Regions from separate parts of the Anoxybacillus sp. UARK-01 genome, predicted to be linked through region 2. Evidence: predicted binding sites of a transcription regulator. Region 2 holds the regulator's gene; the other holds the start of a gene.
The links. Region 2 encodes Rex, which represses fermentation and respiration genes when NADH is low (regulators of the CRP and FNR family bind a similar motif). Its sites were predicted from a motif close to TTGTGAAATATTTCACAA; they were not measured.

Region 1: a site for Rex is predicted at 5,176-5,193, ahead of B6A27_RS01560 (DoxX family membrane protein). Genes of this name have one in related genera too.

What each region holds. Positions count from the first base shown of each region.
Region 1 covers NZ_NASY01000013.1:53,469-60,298, reverse strand. Annotated here, with positions in the region: gene B6A27_RS01590 (DNA-3-methyladenine glycosylase family protein) at 1-101, opposite strand, end outside; gene pdaA (delta-lactam-biosynthetic de-N-acetylase) at 158-928, opposite strand; gene B6A27_RS01580 (fumarate hydratase) at 1,241-2,788, opposite strand; gene B6A27_RS01575 (SE1561 family protein) at 2,918-3,100, opposite strand; gene yfkAB (radical SAM/CxCxxxxC motif protein YfkAB) at 3,203-4,327, shown strand; gene B6A27_RS01560 (DoxX family membrane protein) at 4,643-5,152, opposite strand; gene B6A27_RS01555 (YfkD famly protein) at 5,863-6,651, opposite strand.
Region 2 covers NZ_NASY01000003.1:5,444-12,273, reverse strand. Annotated here, with positions in the region: gene groL (chaperonin GroEL) at 1-868, opposite strand, end outside; gene groES (co-chaperone GroES) at 950-1,234, opposite strand; gene B6A27_RS00160 (CPBP family intramembrane glutamic endopeptidase) at 2,020-2,751, shown strand; gene B6A27_RS00155 (YdiK family protein) at 2,748-2,945, shown strand; gene tatC (twin-arginine translocase subunit TatC) at 2,959-3,705, opposite strand; gene tatA (twin-arginine translocase TatA/TatE family subunit) at 3,730-3,882, opposite strand; gene B6A27_RS00140 (redox-sensing transcriptional repressor Rex) at 3,879-4,538, opposite strand; gene moaC (cyclic pyranopterin monophosphate synthase MoaC) at 4,569-5,057, opposite strand; gene B6A27_RS00130 (ABC-F family ATP-binding cassette domain-containing protein) at 5,176-6,830, shown strand, end outside.

The DNA.
Region 1 (6,830 bases), on a different contig from region 2:
TGTCGTTCAACATCGGCCACTGTGAGAGGGTCTAGCTCCAACCTTTCCAATACGCGTGAAAAATCATAAGGAGCGCTTACTTTTATGTGTTGCTGCCACATGTCCGTTCCTTCCTTTTTTCTTTCATTATACGAAACAAAACCCTTTGAACAAAAGCTCAAAGGGTAAAGAGCAACGGATGAAAACGCATTTTTTCTGCCATTAAGTCATCGAGACTTTTAAAAGTATACCCTTGCTTGCGCAAATCATCAATTACTTTGGCAAGCGCATCCGCATTATCTTTAGAAACGGTATGAAGCAAAATAATCGCTCCTGGATGAATTTGCTTCATAATCTGATCATAAGAATATTTCCAGCCTTTTTGCTGGTCGGTATTCCAGTCGACAAAGGCAAGCGACCAAAAGACATGGTAATAGCCGAGCTCACGAGCGACGGCCATCGTTCGCTCACTGAAAATGCCCCGTGGAGGACGAAGGTACATCATGCCTTTTTGTCCCGTCAATTCCGCTGTTCTTTGCCGTACGGATTCCAACTCTTTGCGCAGGCGCTCATCGCTTACTTGCGTTAAATCAGGATGATGCCAAGAGTGATTACCGACGATATGCCCTTCTTTCACCATGCGTTTGACCAAATCAGGCGCCGTTTCTAAATAATGTCCTGTCACAAAAAAGGTGGCTGGTACCCTCTTTTGCTTAAGTACATCTAAAATTTGTGCCGTATAGCCATTTTCATATCCGTTATCAAAAGTTAAATAAATCTCCTTTTTTTGCGTATTTCCTATATAAAAACCATCGTATTTGACAAGCAGTTCGCTCCATTCCTTTCCGGCAGACGGCGGCTTATGATCTTTGCTTTTGGCAAATCCCCAATGAATGGGGGTGTTGGCAGTTGCGTAAGCTGTCTGTGACATGAGCGGAATGGCCACCATCCATAAAGATAAAAATAAAACAAGTCGCTTCATTGTTTCCCTCCCCTAAAAATAAATTCGCTATAATTAGGGTTTTCTTTATGCGAGCTGCTTAGTCAATCCATTTTCTGCAAAAAAACCGCTAGCGTTGATCGCTAGCGGTTCAGACTGTTATCAAACACTTTCATGATGCTTCCTTGATTCGTTTTCTCGCTCGGCTGTGTTTCTTATCGGCCAAGCCTTGTCAAGTTAGGACGATCAGGAATAGATGATGCGTAAAGTGGTTGCAGACAAGCTCAACATGGATTTTGTCTACACCCTTGTTTTTTCCGCTTATTTAAATACCGGCTCTTTAAATTGCGCTAATGTTTCTAATGACGATTTTTCGACATCCTCGTGAAGGCTGTTGCCATGAGAGTCCATTGTCACGACGGCGGTAAAGTTTTCCACTTTCAAATGCCACATCGCTTCTGGAATACCAAATTCTAACATATTGACACCCTCAACCGATTTGATACAGTCCGCATAATATTGTGCTGCTCCACCGATCGCATTTAAGTAAACGCCGCCATGTTCTTTTAATGCGGACAATGTTTTCGCTCCCATGCCGCCCTTTCCAATCACCGCGCGAATGCCGAATTTTTTCATAATGTCACCTTGATAAGGTTCCTCGCGAATGCTTGTTGTCGGTCCTGCCGCCTTCACATGCCATTTGCCTTCTTTATCTTTCAGCATAACCGGACCGCAATGATAAATAATTTGTCCATTTAAATCAACCGGAGCATCATGATCCATTAAATATTTATGGATCGCATCACGTCCTGTATAGATCATGCCATTAATGCGAACCACATCGCCGACTTTCAACTGGCGAATCTGCTCTTCTGTAATCGGCGCTTCGAGCACAATTTCACGTGATTCTCCCACTCCTGTCGAAGCTTTTTCTTCCACCTTCTCTAATTCTTCGGCAAAATCCACATCTTCTCCGTCTTGATAGAGCCATTCTTGAATTTCCCCTGTTTCTGGATGAATCTTCACTCCAAGACGACGGAATGCCCAGCAATTATAGGCAACAGAAACGAAGAAGCTAGCCGGAATACGATGCATCACACCAATTTTACAGCCAAGAAGCGTCGTTTCACCGCCAAATCCCATTGTGCCGATGCCAAGCTTATTAGCATTTTCCATAATATATTCTTCTAACTGGCGAAGTTCTTCGTTCGGATTGACATCATCCACAGAACGAAAGAGCTGTTCCTTTGCCAGATCATATCCGGAAGAACGGTCGCCGCCGATGCCGACACCGATGAATCCGGCACTGCATCCTTGGCCTTGCGCTTGATATACGGAATGCAAAATACATTTGCGGATTCCATCTAAATCGCGTCCGGCTCGTCCAAGTCCTTCCAATTCGCAAGGCAAGCTATATTGAATATTTTTATTTTCACAGCCGCCGCCTTTTAAAATGAGACGAACATCAATATAGTCCTTTTCCCATTGCTCGAATTTTATGACTGGGACACCTACTCCTAAGTTGTCGCCGCTGTTTTCTCCTGTTAGCGAATCGACGGAGTTTGGCCGAAGCTTTCCATCTTTTGTCGCTTGCACGACCGCCTGGCGAATCGCTTCTTTCATTTGAATTTGATTCACTCCGACAGGAACCTTAATTTTAAATGTTGGCAGCCCTGTATCCTGACAGATAGGCGATACATTTTCATCGGCCATTTTTATATTCCCAGCAATGGTCGATAGAGCCATTGCGGCACGAGTTCCGGCATTTTCTCTTGCTTTGGCGCGAGCGATGGCCCGCCGAACATCTTTTGGAAGCTTCGTTGATGTCTCAACAATAAGCTGGTACATACTTTCTTGAAATTTTTCCATCCTAAACGCCCCTTCCCCTTTGTTCATCATATGTATCCATCGTTCGACTTCTTTTTTATTATACTCCTTTTTAGTGATGGATGAAAACGGATGGCATTGGAAAAAAGAAAAAAGCCGTATGACGGCTTTTTACCAGCTTTTTTTGAATTGTTCATATTTCATTTCGAGCGAATCAATGACGGCAATGAGCCGATCAATATCCTCTAAATCCGCAGCCTCTGGATCTAGCGAATCAAGCATGTGCAGCAGCATGTTGAAACGCTCCTCTAGATATTTCAATTGTTTTTCTTTCTCATAAACGGCATTACCCACTACGTTTCTCTCCTTTCTCCCTTTCATCGTACATGATTGTTCAAGAAATGACAATCAACTATAATGAAGATGAATGGACTTTAAATAGTAAAGGAGAATGATATGGCTCGTTTAACACTGGAACCGATTAGCCCATCCTTTGACCCATGGGAGGCCTATCTGGATGTTCAGCAATACGGTTCATTGCAGTTAACCAATGTCGAATTTACGACCACCACATTATGTAATATGCGCTGTGAACATTGCGCTGTTGGTTATACATTACAAACGAAAGATCCTAAAGCATTGCCTCTTGATCTGCTTATCCGGCGTCTGGAAGAAATTCCATATTTGCGTTCGTTAAGTATTACAGGCGGAGAACCGATGCTTTCGCTCAAGTCGGTTAACGAGTATGTCGTTCCATTATTGAAATATGCCCGCGAACGCGGAGTGCGGACACAAATCAACTCCAACTTAACGCTGGATTTAGAGCGCTATGAAAAAATTATTCCATATTTAGATGTGCTTCATATTTCTCATAACTGGGGCACAATGGAGGATTTTGTTGAAGGCGGGTTTGCCATGATGGAACGAAAGCCAAACATCCGCCAGCGCGAAGCCTACTTTGAACGAATGATTGAAAACGCCAAAGCTCTTTCACAAATGGGAGTTATCGTCTCTGCCGAAACGATGCTCAATAAACGGACATTGCCGCATTTAAAAAACATTCATAATCAAATTGTTCATGAAATGCAATGTAAGCGGCATGAGGTGCATCCGATGTACCCGAGCGACTTTGCCAGTGCTCTAGAAGCGCTGTCGCTTGATGAGCTGCGGAAAGCCATTCATTATTTGCTGGATATTCGCGATGAAAACGTCTGGATGCTCTTCGGAACGCTGCCATTTTATCCTTGCAGCAGTAACGAAGACGATCTCGCCTTACTGAAACGGCTATATGCCAGCAAAAATGTGACTGTGCGCAACGATCCAGATGGTCGGTCCCGCTTAAATGTCAACATTTTTACTGGAGAAATTATTGTAACGGACTTCGGCGACGAACCATCACTCGGCAATATCCAGCATCACTCTCTGCTTGAGGCCTATGAAAGATGGATGAATTCTTCGCTTGCCCAACAACTGAATTGCCACTGTCCATCGGTGCAATGCCTCGGCCCAAATGTTCTTGTTAAGAATAGCTATTATTGCGATGTTGATTTTACCAATAGAGCTGCGCGCATCATCAAATAAACATCGTATTCATCCTAGATATTGTAAAATGGCAGACAAAGCCGAAAAGGACTTTGTCTGCCACTAAAATGAAATCAAAGACAAAAGTAGCCCTCAATGACGAACAGAAGGCAGACCTTTATGCGAAGAGTAAAGTGGAGATAGAAGATGCGTTCGGAAACATTAAGGGCAATCTGTCGTTTACTCGATTTCTGTTCGGTAGACTGGAAAAGGTGCAAACAGGATTCAGGATAGTGGCAATACCCCCTTCTGAAATTAGCGGACATCTGACACGCTCTTTTGGGACGAGTCCAATCTAAGGAGGAGATCCTTTCCTTAATGTGCAGCTGCTCGTTTTTGTTGGGTTGTTCGTGTTCTACGTTGACCAATGTATTGCTTCAAAGCTGGTATCGCAAATCGATCTACTCCAAAATAGTAAGCCCCTGCTCTTACAAATAGTAATATAACTGCCGCTGTTAATAAAACGGGATTTGTGCTCACCGTACCCGCTAATAAGAAGTTTAAGTTCATAAACGCTCCTGCGAGCAATGCTGGAATCGTTGCCGCTCCAATGATTAACCCTACCCCAACAAGCACTTCACCATATGGGATCAGAATATTAAATAGCTTGACATTTGGAATCGCAACATTTTCAAGAAAAGCAGCATACCATCCTTGAACAGCTGGATTTTCTCCTGTCGCTTTTGCCAGAGCACCTTGTAAAAAGCCACTCGCATCAAATTCCCCTGTCACCTTATGAAGTCCTGCTTCCAACCACTGAATTCCCAACCATACTCTCATCACGGTCCAAATAACGGCTGCTTGAGGAGTCTGATACCATCTCATTTTTTATTCCTCCCAAATTTTATTTGTGAAATATTTCACATAACGTACTAAAAAAATAAGTGTATAAAGTTCTGTTCTTTCGCATTATTTTGTGAAACATTTCACTAATTCATTACATCTTTAGTGTAATTTATTTTTACTTTATTTGCAATATCGTTCACGTGATTGTCATAATAAAACCATTTATATGAGAAGCGGCAAATCCTTTGAAGCTATACACAGAGTAGAGAAGTTATTCACAAAAAGCATATTTATATCTTTGTGAATTATGTGTATAACTAGGAAAAATCTCAGCAAATCAATATGGTTTTTGTGGATAAATATGTGAACACAATCATTACGAGCTCTTTTCTCTATTTAACACATCCAGCGGGAAGCTTTCCACCTCTAAACGAAGTGAAGGGGAAGAGGTTTATATTTAGGGAAACCATTGAAAAAGAGTACCCGTTTATCAAAATGGAAATTTCCTGAAATTAAGAGATGAGCAAATCACACGACATTTATTACTATGTTCTATGTACGAATCTATCCACACGAGCGACACAAGCTTCTTCGTTTAGCTAGTTGGGGCGCTCCTCTATTCCAACCAAGGAATCGGTTCATGTTTGCAGGCATCCGCCACGTGAACTTCAGAAAAAAGAAAAAGAGTAAATGGAAAAATAACCCATTTTCCCATCCACTCTTTTGTAAAGGTTTTTGAACAAGCCCCCTTATCTTGGTTGATCGCTGATCACATAAGAAAAAGAGAGGCGGTCCTGGACTGGAATCCAGGCACCGATTCCTTGTGTCGTCACATTTTTTACCATGATTTTTTTCTTGTTTCCTTTGAGGACAATATATACTTCTCCATATGTGACCTTTCCTTTTTCATTCACCGCTGGAGCATATGCATATAAGTAGCCCATTTTCTTCGCTGGCACTTGATACGACTGGTCTTTTTTCGTTCCGATGCCGATCACCGTACTAAATGACAATGGCAAGCTGGTTTTTTTCATTGCCGTTAGCAACATCATCTTTTTGACCGCTTCCTCGCTTGGAACTTGCGCTGTTAATCCGCCGCGAATTTGCTTTTGCATTTCTTGTCTATAATGCAGCTTTTGCGCTGCTTTGCCGCCGCGGTTATCCAAAAAGTTTGTATTCACCTTTTGATATTCCCAGTTTGTTGAGGTCTCTAGCGATTGATAGTTAAGCGGCCATTGACCCAAATAAATCGTTGCTCGATATCCAATCGAGAACGGAGTGCTTGATATTGATGATTCATTTAATAAACGAATCAGTTCTGGATTTTCAATTTTAACATTGGCAGATTGAAGCAATTGTTTAGCGAGAGAGCTCGGCTGTAAATAAGGCAAATCCTGCGTCGAATTCGGATACGTATTTTCCTTTGATATATCGACAGCGGAATTGCCCAGCACTTGTTTCAATGCAGCGGCGTGGGCTAAAATAGGCGAATATATCATTAGAACGCTCATTACACAACTAATGATCCACTTTTTCATTGCACCAACTCCTTTCCATTGCTGCTTTCTTCGTTATTTTTTTCAAAAAAAGAACGTTTATCCATCCTAAAAAAATTTATTATTATTCATTTTAATGTTAAAAATATTCAAATAATATGATATACTATCTCATAGATGTGCTGTTTTTCCTCCTATTGATGCAATACCGCCATCGCTTG
Region 2 (6,830 bases):
TATCTTCCAGCATCGCTTTGCGGCGGTCACCAAAGCCAGGAGCTTTAACAGCAACAGCTGTAAATGTTCCGCGAAGCTTGTTCACAACTAGTGTCGCAAGCGCTTCACCTTCAACATCTTCAGCAATGATAAGCAATGATCTGCCTTGTTGCACGACTTGCTCTAATACAGGCAAGATTTCTTGAATGTTTGAAACTTTCTTATCAGTAATTAAGATGTATGGATTGTCTAATACTGCTTCCATTTTTTCCGTATCAGTAATCATGTATGGAGAAGCGTAACCGCGGTCAAATTGCATTCCTTCAACAACATCTAATTCTGTTGTAAAGCCTTTGGATTCTTCTAATGTAATAACACCGTCGTTACCTACGCGCTCCATTGCTTCTGCGATTAATTGGCCTACTTCTTCATCAGCCGCAGAAATCGCAGCAACTTGAGCAATAGAGTCTTTGCCTTCGATTGGTTTAGAGATTGCTTTCAACTCTTCAACGGCGACAGCCACCGCTTTTTCGATACCTTTGCGGATACCCATTGGGTTTGCGCCAGCTGTTACGTTCTTTAAGCCTTCACGGATCATCGCTTGAGCTAATACAGTTGCAGTCGTTGTACCGTCACCAGCAACGTCGTTTGTTTTGCTTGCTACTTCAGCAACAAGCTTCGCACCCATGTTTTCAAATGGATCTTCTAATTCGATTTCTTTTGCAATCGTGACACCATCATTTGTAATTAATGGAGAACCGAATTTTTTCTCTAATACAACGTTGCGCCCTTTAGGACCTAATGTTACTTTTACTGCATCTGCTAATTTATCAACACCGCGTAGCATCGCGCGACGAGCTTCTTCACTGAATTTAATTTCTTTTGCCATGAACCATTACCTCCTCCAGCAATCTAAATTTTCATTAAGTATTTGTTGAAATATCTATGTTATGAAAGCCGTACGAAATGATTAACCAACGACAGCCAAAATATCGCTTTCACGCAAAATTAAATATTCCTTGCCTTCGTATTTTACTTCTGTTCCTGCATATTTTGAGAAGATAATGCGATCGCCCACAGCTACCTCCGGAGCTACACGCTCACCGCTGTCAAGCACACGTCCTGTACCAACAGCCACTACTTTTCCTTCTTGCGGTTTTTCTTTTGCAGTGTCTGGTAACACAATACCGCTTGCTGTTCTTTCTTCTGTTTGGACAAGCTCAATCACAACGCGATCACCTAATGGCTTTAACACGGAAAACAACCTCCTCAACAAAAATTTTTATTCTCATTTTATTAGCACTCATCATCAACGAGTGCTAACACACTTATAATATTAATGAACTTCCCTTTTTTTTGCAAGTAAAAAATACAAAAAAAATCTGCAACTTTGTGCACCCTTTTCAATTATGTCACATTCCTGCAAATATAAACATCCAATTTGTCGCCCGAAGGAATCTGAGATCCTTCAGGTAGACCATTTCATTCTCCTTTTTCTCTGCTCGTTCATTCTGCTGGGAATTTTTCATGGGAGATCAACCTCCCTCACCTACACTTTGTGTAGAGGTGGGAGGTTTTTTGGTGGATTATGCTCAATTTTTTTCCTATCCCTTTACTTAGGAAAGGGGGATCGTCTAATCCAAACAACTTGAAATATGAAATAAATCGAATGATGTCCACATGCAAGCATTTCAACGGTCAGCCGGTCGAACAACATTGTTGCTAAAGCCCTTGATGGTTTGGTGAAGCAGCGTAGTTCGACCACCAAAACGAAAAATTAAAAACGTTAACCGAGCGTTGATGAATCGAATAGCATGGCGAAATCTCATAACGAAAAGCTTCATCATACAGCTCCGTTTACAGACTGAAAACTTTTCCGCCAACATAAGATTACCACATTCTTGGCTTTATATCCTTCAATCATCTAAAGCGCGCTCCCCTGTTGTCTTACCATTTCAAACATTTTAATCATTATTTTTCTCCAATATGTGCTACAATACGAAAAGCAGCGATTACTTTTTAGCAAAGGGGAATTTTCCATTGAAACGGCAATATTGGTATGTCATTATAGCATATGTCATCATGCAGCTATCTAGTATAGCTGGCGTCCCGCTCTTAGTATTTCTTGGAGTCGGAGCACATTCTCATAATGCAGTAGAAGCAGCCTCAGGCTATTGGGCCGTCATCAGCTTTTCGATTACCTTTTTTCTTGTTCTCTTTTTCCTTCGCAACGATATCAAGCAGCGCCATGAACGCGATCGTGCTCCATTATCTGTCGCGTGGGTGTGGGCGATTGGGGGCTTCTTTTTGGCGCTATTTGCCCAAGGCATTGCGGCCAATATTGAATATCGTCTATTCGGCATTCAGGCAGGATCGGAAAATACGAAAACCATTATTGAAATTATTCGCCTCACTCCGGCCCTTGTGATCGTCACATCTGTTATTGGGCCCATTCTAGAAGAAGTGATTTTTCGTAAAATTATCTTTGGCACCCTGTATAATAAGTATAATTTCTTGATTGCGGCTACGATTAGTTCCTTATTGTTCGCAGTCGTCCATATGGAGCTTGAACACCTTCTCCTGTATTCAACCATGGGATTTACATTTGCTTTTCTTTATGCCAAAACAAAGCGTATTTTCGTTCCGATCTTTGCTCATGTGACAATGAATACGTTCGTTGTCGTGATGCAAACCGTCTTTGCTGATCATATCGAACAAATCATAAAAGAAACCGACAAGATGCAATTTATATTTGGGGGCTTTTCATTATGAGAATTTCACCTTTAAGCACCGCGTTGTTCTACTTTCTAATGGGGGCTTTATTCACTTATTTAGCCACTCAAAGCGCCCATGAGAGCATATGGAATTTCTCTACCGTTGCCTTAATGGTCTTGGCCACTTTAGACTTCGGTGTATTTTTGCGACTGATCACCCTATATATTAGAATTCGAAATCAACAAAAATAAAAAGGGCTGACGTTCATTTTAAGTCAGCCCTTGCTTGTTCCGCTAAAAGCACTTTTCGATAGGCGATTCTTGAGATCCATATGCTCACTTCATATAAAAAAGACAACGGAATCATTACAATTAATTGTGATATTACATCTGGAGGGGTTATGATCGCTGCTACAATTAATAAAAGCAAATACGCATACCTTCTCCCTTTTGACAGTAAAAAAGGGGTAATCAACCCAAGACGCGTTAAAAACATAACGATCACCGGCAATTGAAATAACGCACCAAACGGCAATACAAGCTGAAGCAAAAACGTAAAATATTCGTTAATGCCAATTACTTGATTGATGCCTAGATCTGTCGCCAAGTCTTGCATAAAACGGACGACAAATGGAAACAAAACAAAATAGGCAAAGCTAATGCCGCTTAAAAATAAAAATAATGACAATGGAATATAGCTAAGTGTCACTTTTCTCTCTTTTTCGTATAGTCCAGGGCTGACGAAGGCCCAAATTTGATAAAGCAAAACCGGTGCGGTCATAATCAAAGCGATGACAAATGCAAATTGCATATAAATTTTAATCGGATCGGTCAATCGAAAGGCATTCATCGTTAACTCTCTTGCTTCATCAGCCTGTTGCAAATACCGAATCACAGGCTCGACAAGAAAGAAGCTGGCAGTCAAAGCAATAGCAAAAAAAATCAGCACAATAATCAATCGTTTTCTTAATTCCCCAAGATGTTCATATACAGACATTTCTTTATCGCTCATATGGAACCATCCTACCGTTCATCGTTACGCTTTTTTGTTGTTTTCTTCTTCATCCGTTAATCCCTTCGTCGCACTCTTAAATTCTTTTAGCGACTGGCCGAGCGATTTCCCCAGCTCTGGAAGTTTTTTCGTCCCAAACAATAAGACAATAACAAGCAAAATAAGTAAATATTTCACAATGAGTTCACTCCATTTGATTCAGATGGGTAATTCTTTAAAAAATATACAAGCGACTGTAGCTCAATGGCCAAATCAATATGATGCACCCGGATGTTTTCCGGCACATTTAGGCGTGCAGGAGTGAAATTCAAAATGCCTTTGATTCCCTTCTGCACAAGACGATCCGTAATAGACTGCGCAGCATGCGCTGGAACGGTTAAAATCGCCACAGAAATTTGTTCATGGATGAGTTCTTCCAGTTGATTTAAGTGATAAACAGGCACTCCACCCACTTCTGTCCCTACTTTTGCTTGATCGACGTCAAAAGCCATCACGATCTTTGTATTATTATTTTTCATAAAATTATAATTTAAAAATGCTGTTCCTAGATTTCCGACTCCGACTAACGCCACTTCCGTGATTTCATCTTGATCAAGCGTCTTGCGAAAAAACGATAATAAATAACTAACATTATACCCATAACCCTTTTTTCCAAGAGCCCCAAAATAAGAAAAATCACGCCGAATGGTTGCTGAATCGACTTTAACGGCTTCGCTTAATTCAGCTGAAGATACTCGCTGTTTTCCTGAAGCATATAAATTTTTTAAAAAACGATAGTATAGTGGTAATCGCTTAGCAGTTGCCTGTGGAATTTTCGGCTGTTCATTGCTCATGATAAATCCCCCGCATTCACTTAAACCGTCTTACTTTGCTTTACGCTGGTAGTGTCCGGATTTCCCTCCGGCTTTTTCTACGAGATATGTTGGCCCAATCACCATTCCTTTATCCAACGCTTTGCACATATCATAAACCGTAAGCGCACAGACCGAAGCAGCCGTGAGCGCTTCCATCTCTACCCCTGTGCTCCCTTTCGTTTTCACAGTCGCTGTAATGATCAGCTCACAGCTCTGTTCATGCATCCTCCATTCGAATTGAATATCGACTCCTTTTAACATTAAAGGATGGCACATGGGAATAAGATCAGCAGTTTTTTTAGCCGCCATAATACCAGCGACTTGAGCAACCGCAAGGACATCTCCCTTTTTTACAGAATGGCTGACAATTCCTTCATAAATCTCCTGGCTCACCGTAATACTTGTCCGAGCCACCGCCACACGCACGCTATCCGCCTTTTCGGTAATATCGACCATTTTGGCGCGGCCTTGTTCATTAAAATGCGTAAAAGATGCCAATAATATCTCCTCCACTTATAAACTATACACTATTTTTTCCCGTCTGTCTTTTCTAACTCGTTTTATTGCCCAAGTAAAAGCTCTTGCGATACACTAGTAAAACGAGAGGTGAAAAACAATGATCATTTTACAAATACGACAACTTTCTAAATATTTTGGCGCTGATCTTATTTTATCGAATATAAAATTAGAAATACAGTCAAAAGACCGCATCGCTCTCGTCGGAAGAAACGGAGCGGGAAAATCAACGCTACTTAAAATCATGGCTGGCGAACTGTCATATGACAGCGGGGAAATCATCAAACCTAAAGACGTCACGATCGGTTATCTTGCCCAAGATAGCGGCCTCGATTCCACCCTATCAATATGGGAGGAAATGATGACCGTGTTTTCCCCATTAAAAGCAATGGAACAAGAGCTGCGCACAATGGAACAGCAGATGGGAGATCCCGATCTTCTTGCAGACCCAAAACGTTACGATAAATTGCTAAAAGAATATGATATCCTGCAAGAAAAATTTAAAGACCAAGGGGGATACCAATACGAAGCAGACATTCGTTCCGTTTTGCATGGACTGCGATTTTCTGAATATGATTACACCACTACTTTTGTTCAATCGCTTAGCGGTGGACAACGAACCCGCTTGGCGCTGGGCAAAATGCTGTTAATGAAACCAGATCTTCTTATTTTGGACGAACCAACAAACCATTTAGATATCGAAACATTAACATGGCTTGAGCAATACTTGCAAACATATCCAGGAGCTATTTTAATCGTTTCGCACGATCGTTATTTTCTTGACAAAGTAGTGACACAGGTGTATGAATTATCGCGGACAAGCATAAAAAAATATATCGGAAACTACAGTAAATATTTACAGCAAAAAGCAGAAGACCTTGAGCGCGAATGGAAGCTGTATGAAAAACAACAAGAGGAAATGGCAAAGTTACAGGACTTCATCCAACGAAATATCGCTCGCGCTTCTACAACTAAACGAGCACAAAGTCGCCGTAAACAGCTTGAAAAAATGGAACGAATCGATAAACCCATATCTGAAGAAAAATCAGCCAATTTTTCCTTTGAGATTGAGCGCCCAAGCGGAAATGAAGTATTAATTGCCGAAAACCTTTCCGTTGGTTATACACCTAATGAACCTGTGATCCGCGGTGTACAATTCCGCATTACTAAAGGCGATAGCATTGCCCTTGTCGGACCAAACGGGATCGGAAAATCGACACTGCTTAAGGCAATTGTAAACAAAATCCAGATACAAAACGGTAACTTACGGTATGGCTCCAACGTACAAATCGGCTATTATGACCAGAATCAAGCAGACTTATCATCAAATAAACGAGTGCTTGATGAGCTTTGGGATGAGTATCCGCAAAAAACAGAAAAAGAAATTCGTACCGTATTAGGCAATTTTCTATTTTCTGGCGATGACGTTCTAAAGCCGGTATTTGCATTAAGCGGCGGGGAAAAAGCACGATTGGCATTAGCCAAGCTCATGATGCAAAAAGCAAATTTCCTGATTTTAGACGAGCCTACTAACCATTTGGATCTAGATAGTAAACAAGTGCTCGAAAACGCGTTAATTGATTATCCCGGAACCATTCTTTTTGTATCGCACGACCGTTATTTCATTAACCGCATTGCTACCAAAGTGTACGAGCTCACTCAAGAAGGAGTCGTTGAATATTTAGGAGATTATGATTATTACCGTCATAAAAAAGCAGAAATGCTTGAACTGAAGCAGCTTCAGGAAGAGGAGAA